3 regions of the Arthrobacter sp. AD-310 genome follow, and region 3 is predicted to be linked to each of the others. Evidence: riboswitches for the same ligand, from Rfam matches in the RefSeq annotation. Region 3 holds a riboswitch; each other region holds the start of a gene.
What was found. Region 3 has a riboswitch for S-adenosylmethionine ahead of metX (homoserine O-acetyltransferase MetX). Riboswitches for the same ligand answer to the same signal wherever they lie in the genome.
Positions count from the first base shown of each region.

Region 1: it holds a riboswitch for S-adenosylmethionine, as region 3 does, so the genes downstream of both, ACYQ1Z_RS10270 (DUF1737 domain-containing protein) here and metX (homoserine O-acetyltransferase MetX) in region 3, are expected to answer to the same signal.
Region 2: it holds a riboswitch for S-adenosylmethionine, as region 3 does, so the genes downstream of both, ACYQ1Z_RS04500 (aminotransferase class V-fold PLP-dependent enzyme) here and metX (homoserine O-acetyltransferase MetX) in region 3, are expected to answer to the same signal.

Region 1 covers NZ_BAAHNO010000014.1:83,072-89,224, forward strand. The annotation lists gene ACYQ1Z_RS10260 (hypothetical protein) at 1-112, shown strand, start outside; gene opgC (OpgC domain-containing protein) at 204-2,672, opposite strand; SAM riboswitch class IV at 2,924-3,037, shown strand; gene ACYQ1Z_RS10270 (DUF1737 domain-containing protein) at 3,051-3,329, shown strand; gene ACYQ1Z_RS10275 (rhodanese-like domain-containing protein) at 3,326-3,736, shown strand; gene ACYQ1Z_RS10280 (O-succinylhomoserine sulfhydrylase) at 3,737-4,945, shown strand; gene ACYQ1Z_RS10285 (DUF1905 domain-containing protein) at 4,942-5,265, opposite strand; gene ACYQ1Z_RS10290 (hypothetical protein) at 5,928-6,153, shown strand, end outside.
Region 2 covers NZ_BAAHNO010000007.1:83,147-89,299, reverse strand. The annotation lists gene ACYQ1Z_RS04520 (DoxX family protein) at 1-20, shown strand, start outside; gene aroA (3-phosphoshikimate 1-carboxyvinyltransferase) at 27-1,430, shown strand; gene rsgA (ribosome small subunit-dependent GTPase A) at 1,414-2,529, shown strand; gene hisN (histidinol-phosphatase) at 2,587-3,399, shown strand; SAM riboswitch class IV at 3,559-3,672, shown strand; gene ACYQ1Z_RS04500 (aminotransferase class V-fold PLP-dependent enzyme) at 3,710-5,128, shown strand; gene ACYQ1Z_RS04495 (class I SAM-dependent methyltransferase) at 5,244-6,002, shown strand; gene ACYQ1Z_RS04490 (metal-dependent transcriptional regulator) at 6,049-6,153, shown strand, end outside.
Region 3 covers NZ_BAAHNO010000042.1:19,542-25,694, forward strand. The annotation lists gene ACYQ1Z_RS19325 (MFS transporter) at 1-1,174, opposite strand, end outside; gene metX (homoserine O-acetyltransferase MetX) at 1,428-2,543, opposite strand; SAM riboswitch class IV at 2,556-2,671, opposite strand; gene ACYQ1Z_RS19335 (bifunctional o-acetylhomoserine/o-acetylserine sulfhydrylase) at 2,781-4,106, opposite strand; SAM riboswitch class IV at 4,151-4,266, opposite strand; gene ACYQ1Z_RS19340 (VOC family protein) at 4,434-5,072, shown strand; gene ACYQ1Z_RS19345 (HNH endonuclease signature motif containing protein) at 5,276-6,153, shown strand, end outside.

The DNA.
Region 1 (6,153 bases), on a different contig from region 3:
CAGCTTCTGGTCTGCCATGAAAGACCGGTTCAACCCTGACCACAACGGCCTCCGGATGAAGGGCCCGGCGGCCACCGATTACATCCTCACCAGTTATCCGGGCCTGGTCTAGCGCCTGGGACAGGGCAACGTGAACCGCCGGCGGACCGCCGGCGGTTCACGTCTTTCTACGGCGCAGGGTAGGCCGCGCCTGAACTGCAGGGCTACGTAGGGATGATCCGGAAGAGGAATTTAGTCCTGACCATCACCCACAGCAGCCCCAGGACTACGGCGTAGGCAGCGGTATTGAGCAGGATGTTTTCCTGCTGCAGGGCCGGGATGTTCGCGACGACGGCGATCAGCACCACGTGCATGATGAACACGTACAGGGTTGCGCGGCCCAGCGGAATGAGGAACCACCCCAACGCCCGCTGCACCGGCTTCCAGTAAGCCGTGAGGAACGCGTAGGCCGCCACCACCAGGACCAGCACGTTGAGCAGCCGGCCGGGCTCCAGGTAGGTCCGGGCAAACAAGGCATCATAAAGGTTCCTGTACACCGTGTCCGGAACGATGGCGACGCGCAGGTCGAATCCATTGGCCAGGTACGGGTTGCCCCAGGACAGGAAGGCGAACAGGAAAGCCAGGCCGGTGCAGGCGGCAACCACCCAGGTCCTGGCCGCCAGCCACGCCACGATGGCCCGGCGGTGGTAGCCGGCCACCAGCCCGATCACGAACAGTACCTGCCACACCAGCAGGGGAAACGAATCCTCGAACTGCGAGGGCAGGAGCCGGAACCGGGTGCTCGTGCCGACCGCATACAGCGCCAGCGTTGCGGCCAGAACCCACACGGCCTTCCCCCGGTTGAGCGCCCACAGGATCAGCGGGCTCACCAGGAGCAGCACCACGTACAGCCCCATCACGTTGAACTGCCACGGCCCGAACTGCAGGAGCAGGATGGCGGGCAGGACCTGTGGGGGCACCGGGAACTGGAAGATCGATTCCATGCCGGCGTAGAGGTCGTACGTCCGGCCGGCCCCGTCATGCCCTGCGCCGCCGGTTCCCTGGTCCACGAAGGTAGTGAGCGCGTCGGTGCGGAAGACCGGGAGCAGGGAGGCCAGGAAGACGGCCAGCAGGACAATGAGGGCGGTCAGGTAGAGCTTGCCGGCGCGTTTGGATGTCAGGTCCACAACGGTCCCGAAGTCTTCCTTGACTCTGGGTCCGTAGACCATGCCCACTACAAGGCCGGAGAACAGCACGAAAAGCTCAGCGCCGGAGACGAAGCCCACTGCCTCCTGGGTGAGGATCTGGAACAGTGATGTCATGCCCAGGTGGTTCACCACCACGAACACGATGGCCAGCCCGCGGAGCAGGTCCACCCGGGAATCGCGTTTGGACGGCTCCCCATATCCCCATGCCGTGGCGGCATCCACCCTGCGCGGGATCTGCCAGAGCGCCACCAGCAGGATGAGGAGCGCAGCGGCCACGGACCACGCGGCGGCGCCGGTCAGTGTGTTCGCCGGAGAGTAACCAGCCCCGGCGGTGACGTCGGTGACCGGCCCGGTAACCATGGGTGAGGACTCGAGCCTGTCCAGGGCGCCCTTGGCGATCCCGGGGCTGCCGGTGAGGAGCCAGTTGATGCTCGCGACGCCGGTGTCCCGGGTGCTGGTCCGCTCGTCCCAGACGACGGCGGCCGTCTTGGCGAATGCCTCGGAGGTGGCCGTGCCGACCACCTGGTCCCACCAGCCGAGCTTGATGTCCGCTTCCGGCGCCCCACCCGAAGCGGGGCTGTAGAACGCAGCGGTCTGCAGCAGGAACGGTTTGTCCCGCCCGGCCGAATAGGTCCCGTAAAAGTTTTCTCCGCCTGAAGATGTGAGCATCTCCTGCAGCTCTCCGGCGCGCGGAACGGTATTGACGGCGGCCCCGCCGGCGGTGTCGTCGTGGAAGGCCGACAGGCCCACCCAGTCCACCGCGTCGTCGCCCGGGTAGAACGGCTCGTAGGCGCTGTCTGCACCGTCCCATACGCCGTCGCCGTTGGTGTCCAGCAAGGCGAAGCCGTCGCTGCCGGAGGCTGGCGCGTTACGGTTCCGGTCGAAGGGGTAGTCCGCGCCCAGGTAAGGCTCCCACACAAGGACGGCGCCGCCGTCGGACTCCTTGAACGCGGCTGACACCGCCCGGAACGCGTCCCGGTACGTGGCGGGCTGTTGGCCCCAGTCCACCCAGCTGGTGTTCATGTCCGGTGCGAAGCGGACCAGGACCTGGCCCTTGAACCGCCCTGTCAGGTCCCGCACCCGGCCGGCGAACGATTCGGCGGCCGCGGCGTCGATCTGGTCCAGCGGCACCGTGGGCTTCACGGTCAGCATGGCGTGGGAGCCCTGCAATGACGCCTGCTGCAGGAACTCCCGCAGGTCGTTCTCCTCCGACGGGCGGTAGGGGAAGGCGATATCGTGCCCAAGAACCGCCGGGGACGCACCGAGGCGCTCGGCAAACCCGGCAGCGGTGTCCTCGCCCCATTCGAGGACCGCCCCGAGCAGCGGCTTGCCTTCGTCCGCCAGGGGTTCGGCCGCGCGGGCAGGTCCGTTCGGGAGTGCTGCGGCGATGAGCGCCACCAGCAGGGCCGCAAGGAACGCCCGGGCCACGCGAAGGCGGGAGACGGGAAATGGGCTGGTGCGGCGCCCAGGCGTGGCAGTTGGCATACTGATCGGTACCCCCCCGGTGCTGATGTTCAGTGGCGGGGCGGTGCCCCGTAAGAACTGCCCCGTATGAACTGTATCGGCCGGGCAGGCCGCGAGGGGAAAGAAAAGCCCGCCCACCTGCGGTGATACCGCCGTCGGACGTTCCCTCCAGGAAGCCGTCGGCACCGGCTCCGGCAGCGCTTCCGCTTCAGTTACGGAACATGACGGCGACGGCGGTGCGGCTGTCCGTGCCAGATGTTACGTTTTTGGGGAGTAATGAGTACCGGCGCCAAGCCCTGACTGGCCGGTCGGCAACCCTCCTTCCGCGGCGGGGTGCCTCAGGTGAATACTCGGCATATCGACCGTTCGAGCTGCAAGCGTGAGTGAAGGAGATCCGTCGTGTCTGACGCGCCTGCCCCTGAAGAAAAGCTGTCCTACCGCCTTATCAGCGGCCCGGACAACCGTGAATTCTGTGAGCGGATCTCAACCGCCCTGGCCGAAGGGTACGTGCTGCACGGCAGCCCCGCTGCCACCTTCAACGGCACCAGCGTCATCGTTGCCCAGGCTATCGTCCTGCCGGCAGCCATTGCTTCGGCAGACGCCGCCGTCGCCACAGCCGTGGACAACCTCGAAGCGTCCAACGAGGACCTCGACTTCGATGGTGAGGGCCACGCATGAGCTACGCAGGAGACATCACTCCCGAGGAAGCCTGGACCAAGCTCGAGCAGGGCGCCATCCTGGTCGACGTGCGCACCGAAGGCGAGTGGGCGCACATCGGTATTCCCGACACCAAGGCAACGGACAACGATCCGCTGTTCATCCAGTGGACGTTCCCCGGCGGCATTCCCAACCCGGACTTCATCACCGACCTGAGCCAGCAGGCCCCGGAAGACCGCGGCACCGAACTGCTGTTCCTCTGCCGCTCAGGCCAGCGCTCCATCGCTGCTGCCGTCGCTGCCACGCAGGCCGGCTTCACGTCCTACAACATCCTCGAGGGATTTGAGGGTGAGCCCGACCGCTACGGCGAACGCACCGTCAACGGCTGGAAGAACCGCGGCCTGCCTACGAACCTGGGAAAGAACTAAGTGACCTTCAACCAAGACGCCGCCGGCTGGAGCCCCGACACCCAGGCCGTCCGCGGCGGGCTGGACCGTACCAACTTCCAGGAAACCGCGGAGCCGGTGTTCCTCAACTCGGGGTTCGTTTACGAATCCGCGGCCGCTGCCGAGCGGGCCTTCACGGGTGAGGACGAGCGCTTCGTCTACTCCCGCTACGGCAACCCCTCGGTGGCCACGTTCCAGGAGCGGCTCCGCCTGCTTGAGGGAACGGAAGCGTGCTTTGCTACGGCGTCGGGCATGTCCGCCGTCTTCACCGCCCTGGGTGCCCTGCTGGGTGCCGGTGACCGGGTGGTCGCCGCCCGTTCCCTGTTCGGCTCCTGCTTCGTGATCCTGAACGAAATCCTGCCGCGCTGGGGCGTGGAGACGGTCTTCGTGGACGGCCCGGACCTTGAACAGTGGCGCGAGGCGCTGTCCCAGCCTACGACTGCGGTCTTCTTCGAGTCCCCGTCCAACCCGATGCAGGAAATCGTGGACATCGCGGCAGTCAGCGAACTTGCGCACGCCGCCGGGGCGACCGTCGTCGTCGACAATGTCTTTGCCACGCCCCTGCTGCAGCGCTGCGGGCAGCTCGGCGCGGACGTCATCGTTTACTCCGGCACCAAGCACATCGACGGCCAGGGCCGGGTCATGGGCGGTGCCATCCTGGGCACCAAGGAATACATCGATGGTCCGGTCAAGCAGCTTATGCGCCACACCGGGCCGTCCCTCTCCCCCTTCAACGCGTGGGTGCTGACAAAGGGGCTGGAGACCATGGCGCTGCGCGTCAACCACTCCTCCGCCACGGCCCTGCGCCTGGCCGAGTGGCTGGAGCAGCAGCCCGCTGTGGGCTGGGTGAAGTACCCGCTGCTGAAGTCGCACCCGCAGTATGAGCTGGCGGCCAAGCAGATGAAGGCCGGCGGTACGGTCCTGACGCTCGAGCTTGCCCCTTCCGGCGGCCGCTCCGGCAAGGAGGCCGCGTTCGCGCTGCTGGACGGGCTGCGCATTATCGACATCTCCAACAACCTCGGCGATTCGAAGTCCCTCATCACCCACCCTGCCACCACCACGCACCGCGCGATGGGTCCTGAAGGCCGTGCTGCCATCGGCCTGAGCGACGCCGTGGTGCGGCTGTCCGTGGGCCTCGAGGATGCCGACGACCTTATCCGCGACCTGGAACAGGCGCTGAAGCAGATCTAGCCAGTTACCTCTGGCTGTGTGCCGTCCGGCTGGAGTTCCAGCCGGACTTCGACGCGGTCCCCGGCGCTGATTCCGGCTTGAGTCCGAACCGCCTTCTTCACCGGCAGCAGGTAGGAGCCGGCTTTGGCGTCCGGGAAAAGCGATGTCTGCCAGCTATGCCCGCCGATGTCCGCGGTGACCTTCACGGAACCGAAGGCTTTGCTGCCCACGTCTTGCTCGGCAATGTCGTCCGCCACATCCGGCGGCAGGGTCAGGAAATGCCAGCCCGCTTCACCGGGGTAAAGCCACAGCTCGGCTTCAAAAACGTACGACGGCGTCACGCGCCGAGTATGGCACGCCGCCTTCAGCGGCGCCACGGTATGGCGGCTGGCCGGTGGGGTCGGGCGATGGTGCAGCCCGCCGAAACCCGGTCCGGTGGTTGAGCCTGTCGAAACCCACGGGACGAACCACCCGGCTGGATCTCACCAGCGGGCCGGTACTACGCCAGCGAACACCAGGACTGGCAACCACCCCACTGGCCACCCGGACTCCTACCCCACGACGGATCAAGCCCGCCACTGGATGGTGCGCTGCCCGCACCTGCACCTGCACCTGCACCTGTATCAGGGGCAGGCCCGGATGAGCCGTGTCCGTTCCGCGAGGCCCCGCCCTGGGCATTCACGGATGAGCCGTTCACGGATGAGGACCCATCATTCCAGGAATCACCGGGGCACCACCTGATCGATGAGGACGACCTCCCACCCGACCACGAAGCCTGGGACATCCTCCACACCATGCCCATCACCCTGCCCCCGGACCCCTACAAAGACCCGGAACCGGCACTCACCTGACACCGGAACGAAAGGGATCCATCTGTTGGCAGCCGGGTTGGCCGTTGACGCTCCGTCGCCTGCGGAGTAGCTTCTGCTCCATCCAGGCTGCCCTCACCTCAGCGGACAAGCCGTCGTCAGGTACCAGCCATCTTCGGAGGAGGCAGGCAGTAATGGCCCAACTGAACCCCTACCGGCGGGCAGGAGCCGTCATCACAGCGGCGTGCACGTGCTGGTTCCTTGGAATTTCAATGCTGGGTAACATCCACACTGTCACCGATGCTGCCACTCGGCTTGAGATGCTTGGCCGGCACCGTCGGCTCTGGATTCTGGGCCAGTTCCTGGCGGCTACCGGAACTGCCGCTGCTCCGGTTGGTTTCATCCGGCTCGCACAGCAGT
Region 2 (6,153 bases), on a different contig from region 3:
AACAGGCCACGGGGGCATAAGCACGAATGACCGCTGCAGCTGCCACCCGGGACGACTCCGGAACTCCTGCCCCCCACTGGCCCGCGCCCTTCGCATCCCGCCCCGTTGATGCCACGGTTACCGTCCCGGGTTCCAAGTCCCTGACCAACAGGTACCTGGTCCTGGCCGCCCTGGCCGACGGTCCCAGCCGCCTTCGCGCGCCCCTGCACTCGCGCGACTCGGCCCTGATGGTCGATGCCCTGCGCCAGTTGGGCGCCACCATCACCGAGGTGCCCGGCGACGGCGCCTTTGGGCCGGACCTCGAGGTGGTCCCGCTGGGCAAGGGCGCTGCACCGGAGCCGTTGACCAGGATCGACTGCGGCCTCGCCGGCACAGTGATGCGCTTCGTTCCACCCCTGGCGGCGCTGCGGAACGGTGCGAGCGTGTTCGACGGCGATCCGCACGCCCGGAAGCGCCCGATGGGAACCATCATCGAGGCCCTGAAGGCACTGGGCGTGGCGGTGTCCGCGGAGGACGGCGGGACGCCGTCCTCCCTGCCGTTCGTGGTGGAAGGCAGCGGCGAAGTCCGCGGCGGGCACCTGGTCATCGACGCCAGCGCATCCTCCCAGTTCGTCTCGGCGCTGCTCCTGGTCGGGGCGCGGTTCACGGAGGGCCTGCACCTCGAACACGCGGGCAAGCCGGTCCCGAGCCTGGACCACATCAACATGACCGTTGCCGTCCTCCGCGGCGCCGGGGTGGTGGTGGATGATTCCGTCCCCAACCACTGGGTGGTATCGCCGGGCCCCATCCGCGCCTTCGACCAGCGGATCGAGCAGGATCTTTCAAACGCCGGCCCGTTCCTGGCCGCGGCGCTGGCCTCCGGCGGGACCGTCCGGGTGCCCGGCTGGCCAGAGCAGACCCAGCAGGTGGGCGACCTTTGGCGCAGCATCCTTGCGGACATGGGCGCCACGGTATCCCTGGCCGACGGGGTCCTCACTGTCACCGGCGGGCCGGAGGTCAAGGGCGGCGATTTTGCCGACACCAGTGAACTCGCTCCCACGGTGGCCGCCCTTTGTGCACTGGCCTCGGGGCCCTCGCGGCTCAGCGGCATCGCCCACCTGCGCGGCCACGAGACGGACCGGCTCGCCGCCCTGGTCACCGAAATCAACCGCCTCGGCGGGGATGCCGAGGAAACCAGTGACGGCCTGGTTATCCGCCCCGCCCGCCTGCACGCCGGCGTCGTGCACAGCTACGCCGACCACCGCATGGCCACCGCCGGAGCGATCCTGGGCCTCGCCGTCGAAGGCGTCCAGGTCGAGGACATCGCCACCACGGCCAAGACCATGCCTGACTTCCCCCGGCTCTGGGCGGACATGCTGGCACAGGGAGGCGCACCGCAGGAAGAGTCCGACGGCGGGTCGGAAGGTTCCTGCGATGGTCCGGCGCACTGACTCCTGGGACGAGTCGGACGTCCGGGTCCGCCCCAACAAGAAAGGGTCAAGGCCCCGCACCAAGGACCGGCCGAGCCACGACGACGCCGTCACCGGACGCATCATCACCGTCGACCGGGGCCGGTACACCGCCGTTGTGGGCGAGGACTCCGGGGACGAACGAACGGTGGTCGCAGCACGGGCGCGGGAACTCCGCCGCAACCCGGTGGTGGCCGGCGATTTCGTGTCCCTCGTGGGCGACGTTTCGGGAGACCCGCACACACTTGCCCGGCTGGTCAAAATCCAGGACCGCAAGACCCTGCTGCGCCGCAGCGCCGATGACACCGACCCCGTGGAGCGCGCGGTCGTGGCCAACGCGGACCAGCTGGTGATCGTGGTCGCCGCAGCCAACCCCGAGCCGCGCACGGGTTTCATCGACCGGGCGCTCGTGGCGGCGTACGACGCCGGCATCGACCCGATCCTGCTGGTCACCAAGGCGGACGTCAAGGACCCCGCGGAACTCCTGGCCAACTACACACACCTGGACCTGCCGGTCATCATCAGCCGCACCGCAGACCTGCAGGCGTCGGGGATCGACGCCCGCTCCGACGACGGGCTCTCCGCGCGGCTGGACAGCGCCGCCGTCGGCGAACTCCGTTCCTACCTGGACGGAAAGGTCACCGTGATGCTGGGGCACTCCGGCGTCGGCAAGTCGACGATGGTGAACGCCCTGACCGGTGCCGAACGGGCAACGGGCGGCGTTAATGCCGTGACCGGACGTGGCCGGCATACTTCGTCATCGGCGCTCGCACTGCGCCTGGCCGACGCGCCGCCCGGCAGCTGGATTATCGACACCCCCGGCATCCGCTCGTTCGGCCTCGCCCACGTCGATCCGGACCGGATCCTGCGTTCCTTCCCCGACCTGTCCCCCGGCACCGACCATTGCGAACGCGGGTGCAAGCACACCGCTACGGCAGTGGACTGCGGCCTGGACGCCTGGGTGGAGGAGGGCCATGCGGGCCCCACCGGGCCCGCCCGGCTGGCGTCCCTGCGGAGGCTCCTCGGAGCCGATCCCCGGGAGGAAGGCCAGGACGCCAAGGAGCTCGGCAGCGTCAACTAGGGTCACCGGCACGGCCCACCTCCCGGCAGGACCGCCGGCAGACGGTAGTTTGGAACCATGATCCAACCCGCTTCGAGCTACAACGACGACCTGCGCCTGGCCCATGTCCTGGCCGACTCCGTGGATGACCAGACCATGAGCCGCTTCAAGGCACTGGACCTCCACGTGGAGACCAAGCCCGACCTGACGCCGGTCACCGACGCGGACAAGGCGGCCGAGGAAGCCATCCGCGGCCAGCTCTCGCGCTCCCGGCCCCGAGACGCAGTGCTCGGCGAAGAATTCGGCAGCACCGGGCACGGTTCACGCCAATGGATTATCGACCCCATCGACGGGACCAAGAACTTTGTCCGCGGTGTTCCCGTCTGGGCCACGCTCATCGCGCTCGTGGACGAGGGCGAGCCGGTGGTCGGCGTCGTCAGCGCGCCCGCCCTGGGGAAGCGCTGGTGGGCCGCCAAGGGCATGGGCGCCTACATGGGCCGTTCGCTGGCCGCGGCCACGCGGCTCCGGGTGTCCGACGTCTCCACCCTGTCGGACGCATCACTGTCCTACTCCAGCCTGGGCGGCTGGAAGGAGCGCGGAAACCTCGACGAATTCCTGGGCCTGACCGAAGCCGTTTGGCGGACCCGCGCCTACGGTGACTTCTGGTCCTACTGCATGGTGGCGGAGGGCTCCGTGGACATTGCCTGCGAACCTGAACTCAACCTCTACGACATGGCGGCCCTCGTCCCGATCGTGGTGGAGGCCGGCGGCCGGTTCACCTCTCTTGAGGGCGAGGACGGCCCCTTCGGCGGCAACGCCCTGGCCACCAACTCCATCCTGCACTCGGAAGTACTGCAGCGGCTCAACCCGGGGCTGGACGACCTGCTCTAGGACCTCCCCACCGAACAACTGACGGCGGCCGACCCCAAAAGGGGGCGGCCGCCGTCGTGATCTTCGAGAAAACGCAACTATTCCAGCAGGGCGTAACAATTCCCTTAACAAACGGGCCGGCTTCATACCTGGCCGGTCCATGTCCTACGCTCTTAACCAGGTCACGAGTGCCAGCGCAAAACCCCGGTTTGCTGGCCGGCAACCCTCCATTCGCGGTGGGGTGCCCCGGGTGACGACCAGGCCGGTCCGGAGCGGATACGGCAAGCGCGGATTCCCTGATGCCGGAGTCCTGTCCTGAAGTGAGGTCTCTGTGACAACTGCCATCGTCTCCCCCAACTCCACCCTTGCAGCCGGCGCTGCCTTTGATGAGCGCCAGGCGATCGCCGGCCGCCCCCTCGCCGCCGTCACCGGCGCCGAAATCCAGGCGCCGCTCATCTCCGGCGGCCACGTCCGGTACGCCAACCTCGATTACGGCGCATCCGCCCCTGCCCTCTCCGTGGTGTCCGCCTACCTGAACGAGGTCCTGCCCTACTACGCCAGCGTGCACCGCGGCGCCGGGTACGCGTCCCAGATCAGCACCTCCGTATACGAAAACGCCCGAAGCATCGTCAGGGACTTCGTGGGCGGCCGCGCCGACGATTCCGTCATCTTCACCCGGAACACCACCGACTCCCTTAACCTCCTCGCCGGCTGCCTGCCGCTTACGGACGGACGCCCCACCGGAGACGTGCTGTACCTGGACATCGAGCACCACGCCAACCTCCTGCCGTGGCAGGGAGTCCCCCACCGCAGCATCGTGGCCGCCGACACCATTGCCGGCACCATCGAGTCCGTCCGGGCCGAGCTGGAACAGGGCGGTGTCAGCCTGCTGGCCATCACCGGTGCCTCCAACGTCACCGGCGAAATCCTTCCCATCCGTACCCTCGCCACGCTGGCACACCGGCACGGGGCACGCATTGTGGTGGACGCGGCCCAGCTGGCGCCGCACCGGCGCATCGACATCAGCGCCGACGACGTCGACTACGTCGCCTTCTCCGGCCACAAGCTCTACGCGCCGTTCGGCGCGGGCGTCCTGGTAGGGCGTCCGGACTGGCTCGACGCCGGTGTTCCGCACCTCGCCGGCGGCGGCGCGGTCAAGGAAGCGCGGCTCGACGGCGTCAGCTGGGCCACCGGCCCGGCGCGCCACGAGGGAGGCTCACCGAACGTCCTCGGTGCCGCCACGCTGGCACGCGCCACCCAGGTCATCGCGGACCTGGACCAGCAGCGCTGGCATGCCCACGAGTCAGCAATCCGTTCCTTCCTGGTGGAGGGCCTGCAGGACATCGAGGGCGTCACAGTCCACCAGATCTTCAAGGACACCAACGCGGACACGGACACCATCGGCGTGGTGAACTTCTCTGTCGAAGGCTACGACGCCGGCCTGGTTGCGGCCTACCTGTCGGCTGAGCACGGTGTCGGGCTGCGGGACGGGCGCTTCTGCGCCCACCCGCTGCTGAAGCGGCTGGGCCTGCCGTCCGGTTCCCTGCGGGCAAGCTTCGGCGTCGGGTCCCGGCTTGAGGACGTGCAGCGGCTCCTCGCCGGCATCGCCAAGCTGCGCAGCGACGGCCTGGGCTGGGACTACGTGGTGGACGCCGGACGCTGGGTTCCGGCCAACGACACCCGCACCTACCCGCACTGGGCACCCAACACCCCGGGAACCGCCGGCGCCGCACCCTGCACCGATAACTGAGCCACCGACGTCCGGGGCCCGGCTGCCCGGGCCGACCGTCGGGGCCACGGTCTTCCGCCAATCCATGCGGTAAATTCGAAAGAAACCGCAAGGCATGGACTGAAGGAGGCCGCACGTGGTTCGGGGTGGGCCCAGGCTTGATCATGGGCGACGCCGGGAGCTCGGCCAAAGCTTCCAGGACGGCGGCAGGCACTACCAGAAGGTCCGGCCCGGCTACCCGGAAGAAAGCGCCCGGTGGCTCGTGCCTGCCGGCGCCCACGATGCCCTCGACGTTGGCGCCGGAACCGGAAAATTCACCGAACTGCTGCTGGACCGCGGCCTGGCGGTTACCGCCGTCGACCCCTCCGCGGACATGCTTGAGCAGCTCAGGGCCCACTATCCGGCGGCCAGGGCCGTCCTGGGGACCGCCGAGGCGACTGGCCTGCCTGAAGCCGCCTTCGACGTCGCCACCGTGGCCCAGGCCTGGCACTGGTGCGACGCCCTGGCGGCCAGCACCGAGCTCGCCCGCGTCCTCCGCCCGCACGGCACGCTGGGGCTTGTCTGGAACCAGCTGGACACCTCCGTCCCCTGGGTGCACCGGCTTTCCCGGATCATGCACGCCGGCGACGTCTACAAGCCCGGACACCGGCCGCTGGTCGGGCCGGAATTCACAGACCTCGAAGGCCATGTCACCCACTGGCAGGACGCTGTTAATACCTCAGACCTGATCGAGCTCACCAAGTCACGCAGTTACTACCTCCGCGCAGGCGAGGCCACCCGCGCCAAGGTCCTGGCCAACCTCGACTGGTACCTTCACGAACACCTGGGGCACGGCGTGGACGAGGACCTGGAACTGCCGTACCTGACGTTGTCGTGGCGGGCCGTCAAAGTATGACCCGGCCAGCCGACGCACTTCCGGGGCAGCCGGTAGGCTTGGTCCTGTGAAGACCAGCGCGCCCTCCTCCTCGATCGAGGATTACGTCAAGGTCATCTACTCGTTCACCGAATGGCAGGACAAACCCATCACGTCCTCCCAGCTGGCGCAG
Region 3 (6,153 bases):
CGATCGAGGTCACCTGGTAGCCCAGGGATACGCCGGAGTAGCGCATCCGGGTGGGGAACATTTCCGCCATGATGGACGGCTGGCCCGCGTACATCAGCGCATGGAAGAGCAGGCCGATGGTGATGGCGGCCAGGATGACCATGTCGTTGGCGGTGTCCATCATGGGGAAGGCAAAGAATCCCCAGGTCCCGCCGAGGATTGCGCCTGCCATGTAGACGGGGCGCCGGCCAAAGGTGTCGGAGAGCTTGCCGACCAGCGGGACGGCGCAGAAGTGGATGAAGTGTGCCACCAGCAGGAGGAGCAGGATGCGGGAGGTGTCAGTCTGGACGACGACCTTCAGGTAGGTGATGGAGAATGTCACCACAAGGTAGTAGAGGATATTCTCGGCGAACCGGAGGCCCATCGCGGTGAAGACGCCGCGGGGGTAACGGCGGAAGACCTCGGCGACGCCGTAGCCCTTCTTTTCCGCGGTGACTTCCTTGCGTGCCTCGATGAAGATCGGCGCATCCTGGACCTTGGTGCGGATGTAGTAGCCGATGATCACGATCACGGCAGACAGCCAGAACGCCACGCGCCAGCCCCAGCCGAGGAAGGCTTCCTGGGACAGCGTGGAGGACAGCGTGAACAGCACACCCGTGGCAAGCAGGTTCCCCATCGGAACTGCGGACTGCGGCCAGCTGGCCCAGAACCCGCGCGAGTGGCTGGGGCTGTGCTCGGCGACGAGCAGCACGGCGCCGCCCCATTCACCACCGACGGCGAAGCCCTGCACGAACCGCAGGAAGACCAGCAACGCCGGGGCCCAGTAGCCGATTTCGGCGAAGGTGGGCAGGCAGCCCATGAGGAAGGTGGCGACGCCAACCATGATGATGCTCAACTGGAGCAGCTGCTTGCGGCCGAACTTATCGCCGAAGTGGCCAAAGACAATGCCCCCGATGGGCCGGGCAACGAAGCCCACGGCATAGGTGACGAAGGCGGCGATGATGCCGTCCAGCTCTGTACCCGAATTGGGGAAGAACGTCTTGCCGAACACGAGCGTGGCGGCCGACGCGTAGAGGAAGAACTCATACCATTCCACGACCGTGCCTGCCATGGAGGCCGTGACGACCTTCTTGAGGCCTGAAGCTTTGACGTCGGTTTCCTCGAGCCGCCCTGCGGCGGAGCGTTCCGTACTCATTAGTGAACTCCTTTGGCGTCTTCGTCGACACCACATGGGACCGGATGGCGGTTTTGTGATTTGCATAACAAAACCGCAGATTCACATGAGTATTCCTCGGGGAAGCTGGGAGCTCAACGGCGAATACCGCAGAAGCGGTGTGCAAAATTGCACAATCGTTCGGTGTGCGCACGGCAGGGCGCGGAAAGACCCGCAAAGCGTCCGGTTTTTCCCTCAGTGCCGGCGCGCCTCCCAGGTCCGGGTGGCTGCATCCTCAGGGCAAGAGGTGACAGCGAAGCTGTGCGCCCAGCTGCCCGATCTCGGTGAGAAAGCCGTCGTGCCCGATCGGGGCTTTGATGAGGTGCACGTCCACGTCCCCCGGGAGCGCCTCTGCAAGCTCGCGGGACTGGGAAGGGAAGTAGAGCCGGTCGGAGTCCACGGCGGCCACGAAGAAACGGGCATCCGAGCGGGCAAGCGACTCGGCGAGGGTGCCGCGGCCCCGGCAGACATCGTGGCTCATCAGCGCTTCTGTCAGGGCGATGTAGCTGTTGGCGTCGAAACGCTTCACCAGCTTTTTGCCCTGGTGGTCAAGGTAGCTCTCGACCTGGTACCGGCCCCGCGCCGCCAGTACTTCACCCTGCAAGGGAGACTCAGGTGCCTGGGGTGCCCGCCCGAACCTGCCGTCGAGCTCCGCGGCGGATCGGTAGGTGATGTGCGCAATGCGGCGCGCCAGGGCCAGCCCGCTTTCGGGGAAGGGCCCGTTGTAGTAGTCGCCACCATTGAAGTGCGGGTCCTGGCGGATGGCAAGGGTCTGGGCCTGCGCGAAGGCGATCTGCTCGGCCGTGCTGGCGGCACCAACGGCGATGACTGCGCACCGCTGCACGCGCCCGGGGTAGGTGATGGCCCACTCCAGGGCCCGGGCCCCGCCCATCGAGCCGCCGAGGACCGCGTACCAGCTGCGGATCCCCAGCCGGTCCGCCAGCCGTGCCTCCGCAACGGTGCTGTCCCGGAGCGTCACCAGCGGGAAGCGGGAACCCCACGGGCTGCCGTCCGGGGAGGGCGACGACGGGCCGGTAGACCCGTAGCAACCGCCGACGATGTTGATGGACACTACGAAGAACCGTTCGGTATCTACCGGCGCGCCGGGGCCTGCCAGCTGTTCCCACCAGCCTTCTTCGTCGCTGTCACCGCGCGTGACGTGGGTGCTGCCGGTCAGGGCGTGTTCAATCAGGATGGCGTTGCTGCCGTCAGCGTTGAGCGTGCCCCAGGTTTCGTAGGCGAGCGTGACATCCGGCAGGTAGCCGCCGCCTTCGAGCTCCAGCCCGCCGATGGAGGCATAGCGGACAATTCCGTGTTCGGGAACGGTGGTACGGGCGACGGTAACCGTCATGGCAAGACCTCTTCTACGCGCTTGCCCACCGGCGGATGACCGGCAGGCCAGGTCTTCACCCGGGGCACCCCACCGCGGAAGGAGGGTTGCCGGCCAGCAAGCCGGGGCTGTCGCTGGCACTCATGACCTGGTTCGAGTGTACGAAACACCACCCGCTCCGGGCCAAGAGTGTGACTGGTTATGACTTCCCGGATTGCCGCCCGCCTGCCGGACCGGCCGCCGTCGTGATTTACCTGCTCAGGCGCCTGGCGCCTCCTTGGCGGCACGGAAGCCGGCCTCAAGGTCGGCCAGGATGTCGTCGATATGCTCCAGGCCCACCGAGAGCCGGACCAGTCCGGGTGCGACTCCGGCGGCCGCCTGCTGTTCGGGGGTGAGCTGGCTGTGCGTGGTCGACGCCGGGTGGATGACCAGGGAGCGGACGTCGCCGATGTTGGCAACATGGGAGTGCAGCTCCAACGCGTCGACGAACCGCTTCCCCGCTTCGGCGCCACCGGCGAGGTTGAAGGCGACAATCGCGCCGGTGCCCAAGGGACCATACTTGCTGCCGCGTTCGTACCAGGGGCTGGAGGGCAGCCCTGCGTAGGCGACCGACTCGACGTCGTTCCTCGCTTCAAGCCAGCGGGCAACCTCGGTGGCGTTGGCCACGTGCCGCTCCACGCGCAGGCTCAGGGTCTCCAGGCCCTGGGAAATCAGGAAGGCGTTGAACGGTGACACAGCCGAACCGAGGTCCCGCAGGAGCTGGACACGGGCCTTGAGGATGTATGACAGGTTGGCTCCCAGCGCCCCGCCCTCGCCGAGGTCCCGGCCGTAGACCAGGCCGTTGTAGGTGGGATCGGGGGTGTTGAAGCCGGGGAAGCGTTCGGGGTCCTTGCTGAAATCGAACTTTCCGGAGTCCACGATGACGCCGGCGATCGCCGCACCGTGGCCGCCGAGGTACTTGGTTGCCGAATGGACCACGATGTCAGCACCCCACTCCAGCGGGCGGATCAGGTACGGCGTGGACAGGGTATTGTCCACTATCAGGGGCACACCCGCCTCATGGGCCACCGCCGAAACGCCCTCGATGTCCAGGACGTCCTGTCGTGGATTCGAAACCACCTCACCGAAGAACAGCTTGGTGTTGGGCCGGACTGCGTTGCGCCACTGGTCGAGGTTGTCGGGGTCCTCGACGAAGGTGACGGAGATGCCGAACTTTTTTAGGGTGTGCGCGAACAGGTTGTAGGTGCCGCCGTAGAGGCTGGGGCTGGCGACAATGTGGTCACCGGCTTCTGCGATATTCAGGACGGCGAACGTCTCCGCCGCCTGCCCGGAGCTGAGCAGCAGCGCGGCCAGGCCGCCTTCCAGGCTTGCGATCCGCTGTTCAACGGCGTCCTGCGTGGGGTTGCCGATGCGGGTGTAGATCGGAGCAAGCTCGGCCAGCGCGAAGCGGTTCGCAGCACTTTCGGCGCTCGGAAACACAAAGGAAGTGGACTGGTAGATGGGGAGTGCACGGGCGCCGGTGGCGGCGTCCGGTTCCTGGCCCACGTGGATCTGGCGGGTTTCGAAGGACCAACCGTTGGACATTTCAAGGCTCCTTTGACATGGGCCCGGCATGCTGGGAGCACCTCGGGCCGCGCTTGCCATCCGGCCGTTACCGGACAGCCCGGTCCTCACCCGGGGCACCCCACCGCGGAAGGAGGGTTGCCGGCCAGCGAGCCGGGGCTTGGCGCTGGCACTCATGACCTGAGCCCAGTGTAGGAACTTCGGTCGCGCGCCGGACAGCATTGTGACGAACATGGTCCGGCAGCTTTATTACCGCTCCCCGGGCAGCCGGAAAGGGCCTGGCCTCGGAAAATCCCGGTAAGGCAACCCTAAGCTGAGAGCCTGATCACAAAGTGCCAAGATGATGGCATGCGCATGGATCACGTCTCTTACGCCTGTGAACAAGATGGCCTCGCGGCCACAACCGAACGTATTTCCTCTGCCCTCGGCGTTGAGGCAGTGAAAGGCGGGGTACACCCCCGGTTCGGAACCCGGAATATGATCATCCCGCTCGCGGGCCACAAGTACCTTGAGGTCGTGGAGGTCCTGGACCACCCGGCATCGGACAAGGCGCCCTTCGGGCAGGCAGTGCGTGCCCGCTCGGCGGCCGGTGGCGGCTGGATGGGCTGGTGCGTCGAAGTGGACGACCTTGCCCCCTTCGAAGAGCGCCTTGGCCGCGCGGCAGTCAACGGCAACCGCAAGTTCCCGGACGGCCGCGAACTGGTGTGGAAGCAGATTGGCATCCTCGGCCTCATCGCCGATCCGCAGGTGCCGTACATGCTCAAGTGGGAGGGCGATCCGTCGCTGCACCCGTCCAACGCCTACGAGAGCAACATCAAGATGAGCTGCCTGACCATTGCCGGCTCCGCCTCGCGGGTAACCGAGTGGCTGGGTGAACCGGTGGAAAAGCCGCTGGAGGATGTTGCTGTTGAGTGGGTTGCCCCGCACGGCACCCCCGGCATCCTCTCGGTCACGTTCGAAACCGCTAACGGGGCCGTCACCATCTGACGCCTCCCTGCCCTGGTCCGGTACAGCCCGACCAGGGCAGCCGGGCGTCCACCGCCCGGCGCAACACTTCGGCCGCTATCAGCTTGTGACAACGGCGTCACTTGCCGATAGCGGCCGAATCCATTTTCCCGCCGGTTTTCTTGCGGCTGCCTGTGAGGACGCCGGCCGACGAAAATGTCAGTGCCTCCACCGATGATGTTGGTATGGGAAACGGCGCAGGGACGGCGGCAGTGATGGAAGGACTTCACGCCTCTTTTGCTGCTCTCGCCGCGCTTACCGCTGAAGACGCCGCCCTCGCCTCTGCCGGAACTCCGGCTGTAGCCGGGGACGGGGTTGATGTGCTGCAGCGGGCCTACGAACTCAGGCTCGAACGCTTGGGCGTGACAAAGAAGCTGCAGGCCCAGCTGTCGGCGCTTCAGGCCCGGGACGCGTCCGGGGCCTTGGACCTGCAGCACGCGATGACACCGCCGGATGCGCCCCTGCACGAGCGGACCTACACGGAGATGTCGACCATCGAGGAGATCGCCGGGATCCTGACCATCAGTTCCGGGGCGGCGTCCGCGTTCGTGACCCAGTCCCGGCAGGTGTGTGGGCTGCCGCCGGTCATCGAAGCCCTGTCCACCGGGGTCATGTCCTGGCAGCAGGCCCGGATTTTCGCGGACGAAACCGAGGCCCTGGACCACCCCGCTGCGGCCGCGCTGGTGGGACACTTCCTCGACCCCGACGCGCCCAACCCCGCCAGGGGCTGCCCCGCACCGGAGCTGGTGCCCACCCGGCTGCGGGCGAAAGTTCGGGGCTGGCGGGAACGCCACCACCCCGAATCCATAGAAAAACGCCACCGCAAGTCCGCGGCGGACCGGCGGGTCGAATACACCCCGGACCGGGACGGGATGGTCTGGATCTCCGCCTACCTCCCAGCAGACCAGGCACTGGCCATCAACAACGGCCTAACCGCAACCGCCAGGACCCTGCAGGGACCCAACGAACCCCGCACCCTCACCCACCTCAAAACCGACATCTTCGCTGCAAGACTCCTCACCAACCGGACAGCCACCGCCCCGGACCCCGGCGGCACGGGCCC